DNA from 3 places in the Roseobacter sp. OBYS 0001 genome. Region 2 is predicted to be linked to each of the others. Evidence: riboswitches for the same ligand, from Rfam matches in the RefSeq annotation. Region 2 holds a riboswitch; each other region holds the start of a gene.
The links. Region 2 has a riboswitch for thiamine pyrophosphate ahead of K5Q35_RS05965 (thiamine ABC transporter substrate binding subunit). Riboswitches for the same ligand answer to the same signal wherever they lie in the genome.
Positions count from the first base shown of each region.

Region 1 (4,187 bases), on a different contig from region 2:
TCTGAGTGGTGGGCGGGTTCCGCGTCACGAGGACACGGAACCCGGATATAGATCAGTTTACAGCTTCAATCGCTTCTAGGACGTCAGTCGCGCCCAGTTCTTCGGCATATGACCGCTTCACAGGACCGGCGAGTTCCAAAAGCTTGTCGCGCTCCGTAAACTCATGGGTTTTGAGCAAGCCTGCAGATTCCATCGCCGACAGTTTTTCGCTGTCCTGACCGCTTTCAAGATCGCGGCCCAGCTTGCCACCAGCCTTGCCCGCTTCCATCACGCAGGCCTGTTCTTCTGGCGTCAGCCGCTCAAACGTCGCGTTTGAGAATGCAATTGGCCTGACGGTGATGGCATGCCGTGTCAGCGAAATCTCTGGACCAACCTCGTAGAACTTCATCTGTTCGATGCCTGCCGCCTCGTTCTCGGCCGCGTCGATTACGCCGGTCTGGATGGCGTTATAGACTTCGCTATAGGCGATGACCGAGGGGGCCGCCTTGATGGCTTCGAAGATACGGGTCTGGATCGGTGCTCCCATGACGCGCATTGGCAGCCCTTGGAGTTCTTCCATCGTGGTCACGGGCTTGTTCACGATCAGGTTGCGCGTGCCACCGCCCGCGTAGCCGATCAGCCGCACATCCGCCTGCTGCAGAACGTCCGCGGCGAGCGGAGCAAGAGCATCCTGTTCCATTACGGCATTCCAGTGATCCAGATCACGAAACAGGAACGGCATGTCCATCAAGGGCGCTTTCTGCGAGAAAGTCGACATATGCGATGGGCTGACAATGGCGTAATCCACCGCGATGCCCTGGCTCATGTTTTCAAAATAATCCTTCTCCAGCCCAAGCTCTGAATTCAGGTGCAGATCAAAGGTGAGCGAGCCACCGGAACATTCGCCCGCGACGCGCTCGAACTCCCGCAATGCTTTGGTAAAGGCGTGAGATTCGTCGAACTGCACAGCGCCCACAAGTTCGGTCGCCGACGTCGTCGTGGCCCCCGATGCCAATGCAATGCATGTTGCTACAGCCAAGTATTTCATACAATCCTCCCAGTTTTCTGGCGGCTACTAGACGGCCGCCCGGAGACTACAGTATGGTTTGAGTCTGACCGTATACGCAACAACTGTTTATTTACCAAAGTCCTTTGCAGCCGAAAGTAATCTGGACCTGCGAGGGTCTGTCAGGAGTCCCTTCATGTCGGAACATGCTTTGAGAATACCCGAGTTCAAAGGCAAACGCATTCTGATTACTGGCGCATCAACCGGCATCGGAGCGGCGCTGGCAGGGGCATTTGCATCACAAGGGGCACATGTCGGTGTGCATTACAATTCAAGCAGTGAAGCTGCGGAAACCGTGGCGCGCAACATAGAGGCTAAAGGCGGCACAGCGCATCTGATCCGAGCGGATGCGTCAGACAGTGCGGCGATGGGCGCTGCGGTTGAAGCCGCCTCAGCGGCGCTCGGCGGCCTTGACGGGCTCATCAACAATGCCGGTGGCATGGTCAGGCGGGTTGCCTACACCGATGTGACCGACACAGATTACGACGACATCATGGATTTAAACGCCCGTTCAATCCTTGTGGCCTCCAAGGCTGCCTTCCCCCATCTAAAGGTGAACGGCGGTTTCGTCATACATACATCCTCGATTGCAGCCAGAAACGGCGCGAGCAACGGTGCCGGGCTTTATGGCTCGTCAAAGGCATTCGTTTCAAACGTCACCCGGGGTATGGCCAAAGAATGGATCGCCCATGGTATCCGGGTGAACGCGGTCGCGCCCGGTGTGATTGATACGCCATTTCATGAACGCTACTCGACCGCAGCGCAGATGGACGCGATGCTGGCAACCATTCCGCAAGGGCGTTTGGGAAGCGCTAAGGACTGCGTAGGCGCATACCTCTTTCTGGCGTCAAATCGTCTGGCGGGATATATCATTGGCCAGACGATCGAAGTGAACGGCGGACAGCTTATGCCTTAACCGGCAGCGCAAAACCGCATGGGTGATGGATGCCGCTGCGTATGACGCGTTGAATCAGTTTGACGACCCGACCGAAAAAAATTAGCCGTTTATGCACCAGGGGCGCTGAAAAGCTGAGACGTACCCTTCGAACCTGAACCAGATAGTGCTGGCGGAGGGAGGTTGTATGTCTACTTGTGCTGCATACATCGCACCTCTTTTTGCTTGCAAAAAGAGGAAACACAATGGCCCCACATGACCTGCTGACTGCGCTGCGCAACCAGAATCCTTTGGTGCACTGCATAACGAACTACGTGGCGATGAATGTCGCGGCAAACGTCGTTTTGGCAGCGGGTGCATCACCCGCCATGGTCCATGCGCCCGAGGAAATCGCCGAATTTACACCTGTTTGCGGCGCGTTGACGATCAATATCGGAACACTGTCAGCGCCTTGGCAGGCCAGTATGGTGGCGGCGGCAACGGCGGCCAATGCGCAGAATATCCCGTGGGTTCTGGATCCTGTTGCGCACTTCATCTCCGATTATCGCAAACGTGCAGCGCAGCTTCTGGTCGCACAACGCCCTACGATCCTGCGCGGCAACGCATCTGAAATTCTGGCACTGGCCGGGGAAGCAGGGGCTGGGAAAGGGGCCGACAGCGGGGACAGCGTAGAGGCCGCTCAGGGGGCTGCCAAATCGCTTGCGACCCAGTTTGGGTCGGTCGTCGCGATCACCGGCCCCGTTGATTATCTGACCGATGGCACCCGCGAGGCGCAGGTTTCGGGCGGCTCGCCCCTGATGCCGCAGATTACCGCTCTGGGCTGCTCTCAGACCGCATTGATGGGCGCATATGCAGCCACAGGTCCGGCTTTCGACGCGGCGCTCGCCGCCCTTGCGCATTTCAAAGTCGCAGGCAGTGCCGCTGCAAAGCGCGCCGAGGGGCCGGGCAGCTTTCAGGTCCATTTCCTTGATGCACTTGCCAACACACAGCCCGCTGATTTGGCACAGGTCATCGGATGACGGGCCAGTTGAAAGATCACTTGCGGCTCTATCTGGTGACCGACCCGCAGCTTTGTGCGCAAACAGGCATCGTGGAGACCGTGCGCCGTGCGGTGGCGGGTGGGGTGACGATGGTGCAACTGCGCGCCAAACACGCCACCACCGCGCAGCGCATTGACCTCGCGATGGCGCTCAAGGCCGCCTTGCAGGGCCCCGGCGTTCCGCTCGTCATCAATGATGATGTTACTGCCGCAGTCGCCGCGGATGCAGATGGCGCGCATATCGGTCAGGGCGATATTGCGCCGGACAAAGCCCGCGCGATGCTCGGCCCCGACAGAATTCTGGGTCTGTCGTGCGAAACGCCGCAGACCGTGCGCGACGCGGACCCGGCCTATGTGGATTACCTTGGGCTGGGCCCTGTTTTTGGCACGGATACGAAAACCGACCACGCGCAGCCCACGGGTTTTGACGGACTGGCCGATCTGATCGCGCTGTCGTCTTTGCCGAATGTCGCGATTGGCGGCCTCAAGCCCGACCATATAGATGGTGTGCTTGCCAGCGGAGCGGATGGCATGGCCGTCGTTTCAGCCATCTGCGGTCAGGCCGACCCAAAGGCGGCGGCGCGCGCATTTCACTCCTTCAAACCGGAGCACAAAACATGATCCCAAACTTCCTGAGTATCGCAGGTTCTGACCCCTCCGGAGGCGCGGGGGTTCAGGCCGACATCAAGGCAATTTCAGCCAATGGTGCCTTTGCCATGGCGGCCATCACGGCGTTGACTGCACAGAATACGCAGGGCGTGACTGGTATTCATCCGGTTCCGCCCGCGTTCGTCCAAGCGCAGATCACAGCCATCTTTGCCGACATCCGCGTCGATGCGATCAAGGTCGGTATGATTGCCAATGCTGAGATCGCAGCCGCTGTGGCAGATGCGTTGCAGGGGCACAGCGACATCCCCATCGTGCTTGATCCGGTGATGATTGCCAAAGGGGGTGCCGCGCTGCTGGAGCCGGAGGCGGTGGATACCCTGCGCGCGTCCTTGTTGCCGATGGCAACCGTCCTGACGCCAAACCTGCCCGAAGCCGCTCATCTGCTTGGTATGGCCATCGCCACAACACGCGACGAGATGGCCGCGCAAGGCGCTGCACTTTGCGCCCTTGGTGCCAAGGCGGCACTGATCAAAGGCGGGCACCTTGACGAGCCTCACAGCCCTGATTGCCTTGTCACCGCAGAGGCCGTGACATGGTTT
Region 1 covers NZ_BPES01000013.1:66,237-70,423, reverse strand. Annotated here, with positions in the region: gene K5Q35_RS18930 (TRAP transporter substrate-binding protein) at 53-1,027, opposite strand; gene K5Q35_RS18925 (SDR family NAD(P)-dependent oxidoreductase) at 1,182-1,961, shown strand; TPP riboswitch at 2,050-2,139, shown strand; gene thiM (hydroxyethylthiazole kinase) at 2,186-2,959, shown strand; gene thiE (thiamine phosphate synthase) at 2,956-3,600, shown strand; gene thiD (bifunctional hydroxymethylpyrimidine kinase/phosphomethylpyrimidine kinase) at 3,597-4,187, shown strand, end outside.
Region 1: another riboswitch for thiamine pyrophosphate. It lies ahead of thiM (hydroxyethylthiazole kinase); the one in region 2 lies ahead of K5Q35_RS05965 (thiamine ABC transporter substrate binding subunit).

Region 2 (4,187 bases):
CGTCGAAGCTGACGGAACGAATATTGCCCCAGTACCGCTGCCAGCGGCAGGATTTCTAATGATCGGTGCGTTGGGCGGTATGTTTGCCATGAAGCGGCGCAAGAAAGCCTGAGGCAACAAAGAAAAAAACTGAAAAGGCGGTAGTCATTGCCGCCTTTTTTGTGCCTTAGTGCAATCTACATGAGGGGCTGTTTTGCTCCATTTACTAAGATCAGGGCGTCCCGGACGGTGGGACGTTCGGTTTGGACTTGCTGCGGTCCAGCCCGAGTTGCCTTTCGCGCCAGATGATCAGGACGCCACCCGCGATCACGAGGCTCGCGCCGATGAGGATGGGTCCGGTGGGCAACTCGCCGAAGGCGATATATCCGATGAAGCTGGCAAAGATCATCGAGGCATAGTCAAAAGGCGCCAGCATGGACGCGCTGCCGAAACGGTACGAGGCGGTGACCATGATCTGTGCGATGCCGCCGATCAGGCCCGACAGGATCAACATCCAGATGACCCAGGCCGTGGGTGCAGTCCATGTCAGCACATCCAGCCCCGTCACCCATCCCAACGGCAGCGTGAGCAATCCCAGTGTCGAGGCGGTGATGGAAAAGTAAAACACGATGGAGGCCGTCGTGTCGGTCTGCACAAGGCGACGCACATGGATCTGGACCATCGCGCGCAGGATCGAGGCGATCAATACCAGAACCGCGCCCACGGTCGCCGCTGATGTCAAGGCATCCGCGCCGACGGACAAGCGGGGCGCAATGACGATCATGACACCGATCAGACCCAATGCCACCGCAGACAATCTGACGATGCGCACGCGCTCACCAAGGAAAATCGCGGCGAAGAGCACGGCAAAGAGGGGCGTCGCGTACCCGATGGCGGTCACTTCGGGCAGCGGCAACAGACCAAGCCCGGCAAAGGTCAACCCCATCGCCGATGTGCCAAAAATACCGCGCCACACGTGACCCATCAGATTGGACGGCACCAGCCCCTGCCGCAACTGGCCCCGTTGCCACAACCATAGCACCAGCACCGGCAGCGCAAAGAAGGAGCGGAAAAACACGGCCTGACCGGGTGGCACATGGGGTGATACGGATTTGATCAGCGCCGCCATGACCATAAACAGAAAGACCGCGCAGAGCTTCAGGGCGATTGCGCGGCCGGGTTTGTTTTGGGTCAGATCGGTTGCCATAAGCCTTCTGTGCGCGCCCGTCTTGCAAAGATCAAGCGCGCGGGCACGGCGCTGAATGCATGGCTGCTACCCGATATGACCCTGATTTTCGCCAACCTGCCCCCGGTGGAGCAGCAGATGGTCGAGCAAAACGCAGGCCATCATTGCCTCACCAACGGGAACGGCGCGAATGCCGACACAAGGATCATGGCGGCCCTTGGTGATGATCTCGGTGTCTTCGCCGCTTTTGGTGATCGTCTTGCGCGTGGTCAGGATGCTTGAGGTCGGTTTGACGGCAAAACGCACCACAACATCCTGCCCGGTGCTGATACCGCCCAGAATCCCGCCGGAATGGTTCGATGAATACTCTGGGCCATCCGGTCCCATCGAAATTTCATCGGCGTTCAATTCACCGGTCAGCATGGCGGCGGACATACCCTCGCCAATCTCGACACCTTTGACGGCGTTGATGCTCATCATCGCGGCGGCCAGATCCGTGTCCAGCTTGGCATAGATCGGCGCACCCAGACCTGCGGGGACCCCACGCGCGACGACTTCGATCACCGCGCCTACGGAACTGCCCGACTTGCGCAGCCCATCTAGGTAGTTTGCCCACTCATCCGCCGCCTGCGCATCGGGCGTCCAGAAGGGGTTGGCGTCGATCTGATCCCAGTCGAACCGGGAGCGGTCGATTTCATGCGCGCCCATACGCGTCATGTAACCTTTGATGTCGATCCCCGGTGCGATGGCATTGATCGCCTCGCGCGCCAGCCCACCGGCGGCTACACGCGCTGCTGTTTCGCGCGCCGAGGACCTGCCGCCACCACGATAATCACGCACGCCGTATTTCTGAAAATAGGTGATATCCGCATGGCCGGGGCGGAATTTATCCTTGATATCGCCGTAATCCTTGGACCGTTGATCCGTGTTCTCGATCATCAGTTGAACCGGCGTGCCGGTCGTCACCCCTTCGAAGGTACCGGAGAGGATTTTGACCTCATCCGCTTCGCGTCGTTGCGTGGTGTATTTGTTCTGCCCGGGTTTGCGTTTGTCCAGCCAGTGCTGAATTTTGCCCGCGTCAATTGCGACACCGGGCGGGCAGCCATCCACAGTGGCGCCAAGGGCGGGGCCATGGCTTTCACCCCACGTGGTGACACGGAAAAGATGGCCAAATGAATTCATCGACATCGGCGGTGCTCCTTTAGCACAGGTGCTTAGCCGCGCAGACCGAGCGCCTCAAGCCCTTATCGCTTGCCAAGCTCCGCCGCGCGTAATACGTCCCTGCTTACCTCGGGGGGCCAATCCGGCTGAGATGCGCACGCGCGCGGACCCGTAGAACCTGAACCGGTTAGAACCGGCGGAGGGAAGGTTGAGCATATCATCCTCTTTCGCCGTTCGACGCATTTGAAAAGGATAGATCATGCGAAGAACTCTGATAACTGCTAGCATCGTGTTGGCCTCGCAGGCTGCGGCTGAAACGCCCGTGCTTACCGTCTACGCGGGCGATTACTTTACCTCCGAATGGGGGCCCGGCCCGATGATCGAAACCGGGTTTGAAGAGATTTGCGGGTGCGATCTGCAGTTTTCGACCGGTGATCTTGTGCCGCGTTTGCTGTTGGAAGGCGCGCGAACCAAGGCTGATGTCGTGATGGGTCTGACGTCGGATGTCACATCCAAAGCACGCGCGACCGGCTTGTTTGCACCGCACGGGCAGGACAACGGGGCGCTGACACTGCCGGTTGATTGGACGGATGACACGTTCCTGCCATTCAACTATGGGCATGCGGCGTTCGTTTACAACAAAACCACTGTTGCCAACCCGCCTGCGAGTTTCGAGGCCATGCTGGACATGCCCGATGATGTAAAAATCGTCATTCAGGACCCGCGCACGTCTTTGTCGGGTCTGGCGCTGGTGCTTTGGGTGCAATCGGTCTTTGGCGATGACGCAGGCGCGGCCTGGGAAAAGCTGGCGCCGAACATCCTGACCGTGACCAAGGACTGGTCGGCCAGCTACGGCATGTTTACCGATGGGGAAGCAGACATGGTGCTGAGTTACACCACCTCACCCGCCTACCACATGTTTGCGGAGGATGATTTCACCAGACAGGCCGCGATTTTCCCCGAGGGCCACTATTTTATGGTCGAAACCGTCGGCAAGATCGCAGCGACGGATCAGCCTGAACTGGCCGATGCCTTCATGGCCTATGTGATGAGCCAGAGCTTTCAATCCTCCATCCCCGCGGCCAACTGGTCGTTGCCATCTGCGTTGCCGCAGGATCAGTGGCCCGAAGGCTGGGCGCAATTGCCGCTGCCGGACAAGGTGCTGTTTTACTCCGAAGCCGATGCAACCGCGCTTCAGGCAGAAGCCATTGAGACATGGCGCGCAGCGCTCAGCCAATAAGCGGACGCGCGGGGATCGTTGCGGGCACCTTGGTGGTCGCGGCGGTCCTGTTGGCGTTTCTTGGCATCGGTTTGCGGGCCGAAGCCAGCGCGGGCTTTGGGGCTGCGGAATGGCAAGCCATCCGCTTTACCGTTGTGCAGTCCGTCCTGTCCGCGTCGATATCCGTGGTGCTGGCCATTCCGCTGGCCCGTGCGCTGGCGCGGCGTGACCTGCCGGGACGTCAGATGCTGATCACCTTGCTGGGTGCGCCTTTTATCCTGCCGGTCATCGTCGCGGTTCTGGGTCTGCTGGCCGTATTTGGTCGCAATGGGTGGGTCAATGCCGCCTTTGGCACCTTGGGTTTGCCGCCGGTGTCGATCTATGGCTTACACGGTGTGGTATTGGCCCATGTGTTCTTCAACCTGCCCTTGGCCACACGCCTGTTGCTGCAAGGCTGGCAGAGCATCCCGGCAGAGCGGTTTCGCCTTGCCGCGCAACTGAACCTGTCGCCATGGGTTATCTTTCGCACCATTGAGGTGCCGCTGCTGATCCGTATTCTGCCCGGTGCGGCCGCCTTGATCTTTGTGATTTGTCTGACGAGTTTTGCGGTTGCTCTGACACTGGGGGGCGGTCCCCGCGCCA
Region 2 covers NZ_BPES01000002.1:94,635-98,821, reverse strand. Annotated here, with positions in the region: gene K5Q35_RS05980 (VPLPA-CTERM sorting domain-containing protein) at 1-112, shown strand, start outside; gene K5Q35_RS05975 (DMT family transporter) at 212-1,186, opposite strand; gene aroC (chorismate synthase) at 1,253-2,353, opposite strand; TPP riboswitch at 2,447-2,548, shown strand; gene K5Q35_RS05965 (thiamine ABC transporter substrate binding subunit) at 2,586-3,566, shown strand; gene K5Q35_RS05960 (thiamine/thiamine pyrophosphate ABC transporter permease ThiP) at 3,542-4,187, shown strand, end outside.

Region 3 (4,187 bases), on a different contig from region 2:
TGCTGCTTCTGGTGGTTTGAGTGGTTGAGCTGCTCGTGCTCGTTTCTTCGACATCTTCGTCTGTCTCTTGATTTGTGCTGAAACCTCGTGAAGCTATGAACTGTTTGATATCAAAGCCGGTTCCGGCAGTGATTTCCGGTTCCGCCACTTCCGGTTCTGCAGGTGCTGTGTCTTCAACCACGGCAGGTGTTGGTTCAACCACGGTCAACGCGTCCGCGCTTGCATCGGGGAGTATGACGGTATTTGCGCTCGTTGTGCCAAAGTTCTGGGTGACAAATACCGCGTCCAGCGTCTGCCCGTCGTCAACAAAATCACCGGCCTCGATACCAATCCCGATTTCCTTGAAGTCCGGGTTCAAGAGGTTTGCGCGATGTTCAGGGCTGTTCATCAGGTTGGTGTGCAGCTGGGCAACTTCGTCTGACATGCCATTGTCACCGGCTTCGCTGACCCATGCTATGTTTTCGCCGGTTTTCCAGTTTCCTTCCAATTCATAGCCTGAAGCCTCGATGCGCTCACGCCAATTGGATCCGTCAGCACCCGTATGGCTAAAGCGATCATTGTCGAGCATCCATACGCTGTGGTCTTCACTGGCTTCATTGAGGTCTGCGTTGAATACTAAAGGATCGAGGCCGACTTCTGCACGGTCTGCATTTATCAAATCCAGCATCTGCTGCTCGTATTTGTTGGCTTGTGACATGACATTCTCCTTTGAGTGGTTTTTGGCATCATGTGGCTTTCGGACTGCATCCAAAACATGACCCGTGCACTCGGTATGCGGGAATCGCCGGTATCCCGAATCCACCATCCCACTTTGCGGAATGACCTCCAAAGGAGCGTCCGCCAACTGGCTAATTGGACGCAATAGCGTCCATTGTGGTTTGTCGAATTGGGGAAACTGACAGCAAAATTACGCCTATACGTCAGCGGCGCTAGAAACGCTGCAAGGTGCCCACGAAAACGGGGCTTATCTATCGTACGTTAGGCGAAATCATAGCCGACAGGTTGATGTTCAGGCAACCTGCACGCTCCGACCTCAGGGCGACTGAACGCATAACGCAACGCTGTCACACTTCTCTGTAGTGTCGGCAATTGGCAAAATACCACCGACAGCCAAAAACACAGAGTGCTTGTGTTTCCGAAGCGGAACTGAGCTTCGGAAACCGTGGCAACCGCAATCCCAAAATCCGAAATGCCAAAATTGCCCGATCGGCGCAATTCGTGAAATTCCCCGGATCAGACCGGTCCGTTGAACTCGGGCAAAGCTATCTAAGGGACATGCCAAGATGAAACCGAAAATGAACCTTATCGTCTGGGTGTTAATCTCCATCCCACCCGGTATCTATCTTTGGGTGAAGTTCTTTCAGCTGGTGTTCTCATTCCTTTGGAGAAATCACTGATGGAAACCTTGGAAGGTCCATCGACAGAGGGTTTCTGGCCGCGAGCTTGCCGGGTCCCCGCGTGTTGTAGCGCAGACACTGCTCCACCTAGAGGAGGGATACAGCCATTTGCAGTTGACGTGATAAAGCTGCCAACGGTCCATCAATGTCTTCGGACAAACGGTATGAATTAGATGCTGTGTTTGCTGCTGCCCCCGACGGAGACAGGACTTTCCTGAGATTAGCAAAAGAGGCCACACAAGAGGTCGCGTCCAGTCGTCTTAACCATAGCGAAAGGAACGATCATCATGGTTGAGAATATCCGACGTAACGGTGAGCATGTTTTCGATGAGTTTCTAGCCGGTGATGCAGATGTTAGCACACGCCCAAAAGACATAAGTGACAAAAACCATTGTTTTCACATCAGGGGCGGTCGAGGCGGCGAGGCGCACGTGCCGTTTCTAAGCGCTCCTGCCGAAAAACGGAACAGTATCCGGCGCGGTGTGTTTTCGTTCATATGCCGGGCTGCTTGCCTCGTCGCAGCAGGGGCAATCGCGCTGAGAGCATTTCAATAAACCGAGCTTGTTCCGAGCCGCTGCGTTTTCAGGTTTTGAAATGTTATCAGACCTGTAGCATATGCATTTTCCTTAAGATCTCTCACAAGTTTATGGCCGACTTTACTGTCGATATGACCAAAATTCCGACAAGACAGACATAACAGAAATACTTCGGAGGACCGGGAAAAAACAGGTAGCCACAAGAACCGATGATCAGACACGATTGCAAAATCACATCGCTCAAGCTTCCCCAGTAAATCTTTGGCTTTGACAAGTTGCGTCTGATCCAGCTGCGGTTTGCCCACCGCTAACCCTGCATACTGAAGAACCTTCAAAAGGAAGCGACAACAATCAGCGGCCATCATTTGATCACATCGTTCAGAGCAATTAAAAATGCTGTCATCGACCAACTCAGCTGACACGGTCGTTTCTTGTTGAAAAATACGTGTTCTTATCGACTTCAAATCGATGCTCTGGGAGATAACCGGTGTGAGCTGCTCGATTTCTTTCTTTGGCTCAACTTTCGAATTCAACCTTTGCTCGACTCTCGATGTGAGCACATATTGGCGCCCATTCAGCCTGAGCCTTATCCACCCACCGTCTTCCAGCCTTTTTAATCCGCGAAAGGTAGCGGATCGACTGATGTCCGTCTTTTGAGCGAGTTCATCCAAGGTAATCGGGCCGTGTTTCGCCACAGTTTCCAAGATTTCGAATATCCTAGTTTGCAACGATCCTGCTCCACAGACTGGTATCCCAGTTTCTTATCATTGTTGATTCCTGCTATCCAACTCGCAATTCCGATAAGCGAAACGGTGCTGTTTGGTGCGGTGATTTTAAATGCGCTTTGGCTTCAATTATTTGAATTCACATTGTAAATTGACCGAATAATTCATATTCTGCGTCTGGTTTTGCCGCCCGCTTCAAAAGTGGCAGAGATCACTGGAGACGCTCGGGAAACGTGTGATTTGTTACCTTCATGGTCTATTCCGACCCGAACCAAGAAATGCTTTTTGAAGCTCTCCAAGGAGAGGGCTCGTAAGCGACTGTGATAGAGTGCCGGGATACATTCGTGTCGATTTTGGTGGAATATAAAGGCCAGTCGCAGCTCTTTGTTGTGCAGGTCAGTAAACCAGCTATTCTTGCGAGCAGTACTCAATTCATGCACTTTCGGGCGTCTTTCTTGACGACAAAAGGTGAACAGGAAAGCCGATTTCATGCTCTGTGTCCTCCCTCCGCCAGCATTATCTGGTTCAGGTTCTAAGGGTACATCTCAGCTGCAAAGCGCCCCCGGTAAATCTCGAATAGGAGCTTCCATCAGACGGGTCAAATGGTTTGGCACCTCCTCGAACTTTTGAGCGGTCCGCTGCCATTTCGAGCCTTCCGCAAACGTCCGCTCAGCCAAAGCCTACGAAAGATATTGTGGTGCTTGCACACATGCGTGATCGGTTCGATCTGTCTTTGGGGAGCTATGGTCACCGCCGAGGGGACGCATTTGTTACCCGGCAGTCGGTTGCACAGCAATCTGCCGAGAGGGCACCACTCCAACTGCGGCGGCCAATACTGTTTTCACGATTGTCAGAAAACCTTGCGCCCGAACGGCTGCTACAATCCGCGTAGGCACCGCTCAGAAGCCGGCTGGAAAAGCCCCTTGGCCTTCGAAGCAAAGGCTGCATAAATGGTTAATAGGAGCGGCACGAAAGCGGGACAGATCAACTGAATAATACTTCCGCACATAAACTGAGAAATTTTTAGTCCATATTTTGGTTACATCGTTCACAGGTAAAGGAGTTATCAATAACGTGTTTTCAAACGATAGAATATCGCTGAAGGGGTAAGTTTTGATTAGCCCATGTATTGCAGTCCAAGAGGGAGTCGCAACGAACCGTAAAGATGTAGAAGTTGTTGTTTGGCGCGATTACATCTGCCGTCACGGCCTTCATCTGAGGCTTTGGATAAATAATCATGAGTTGGAGCATCCCGAAAAGACTTACTCAGTTTTGCTTTCCATTTAGGGCAGCTGAGCAGGATTGAGAGAACTCTACATTTAAATGAGCGTCGCGTCGGGGGCAGGATCAACTTGAATTCACCTTTCACTGACGAACAACTGCCCATGCTTAAGGTTATTGCGCATGGGCATATAATTTTGGGAGCAGCACCTCATGCGCGCCGCTTGCAGAATAGTGGGTTTGTCGCCGTCCGGGCGGCCGCGGGTTCATATCTTTGGGCCCTGCGGCCGTCCGTTTAGGGGCAACCG
Region 3 covers NZ_BPES01000013.1:80,436-84,622, forward strand. Annotated here, with positions in the region: gene K5Q35_RS18990 (CAP domain-containing protein) at 1-697, opposite strand, end outside; gene K5Q35_RS18995 (MarR family transcriptional regulator) at 1,945-2,661, opposite strand; TPP riboswitch at 3,144-3,232, opposite strand.
Region 3: another riboswitch for thiamine pyrophosphate. It lies ahead of K5Q35_RS18995 (MarR family transcriptional regulator); the one in region 2 lies ahead of K5Q35_RS05965 (thiamine ABC transporter substrate binding subunit).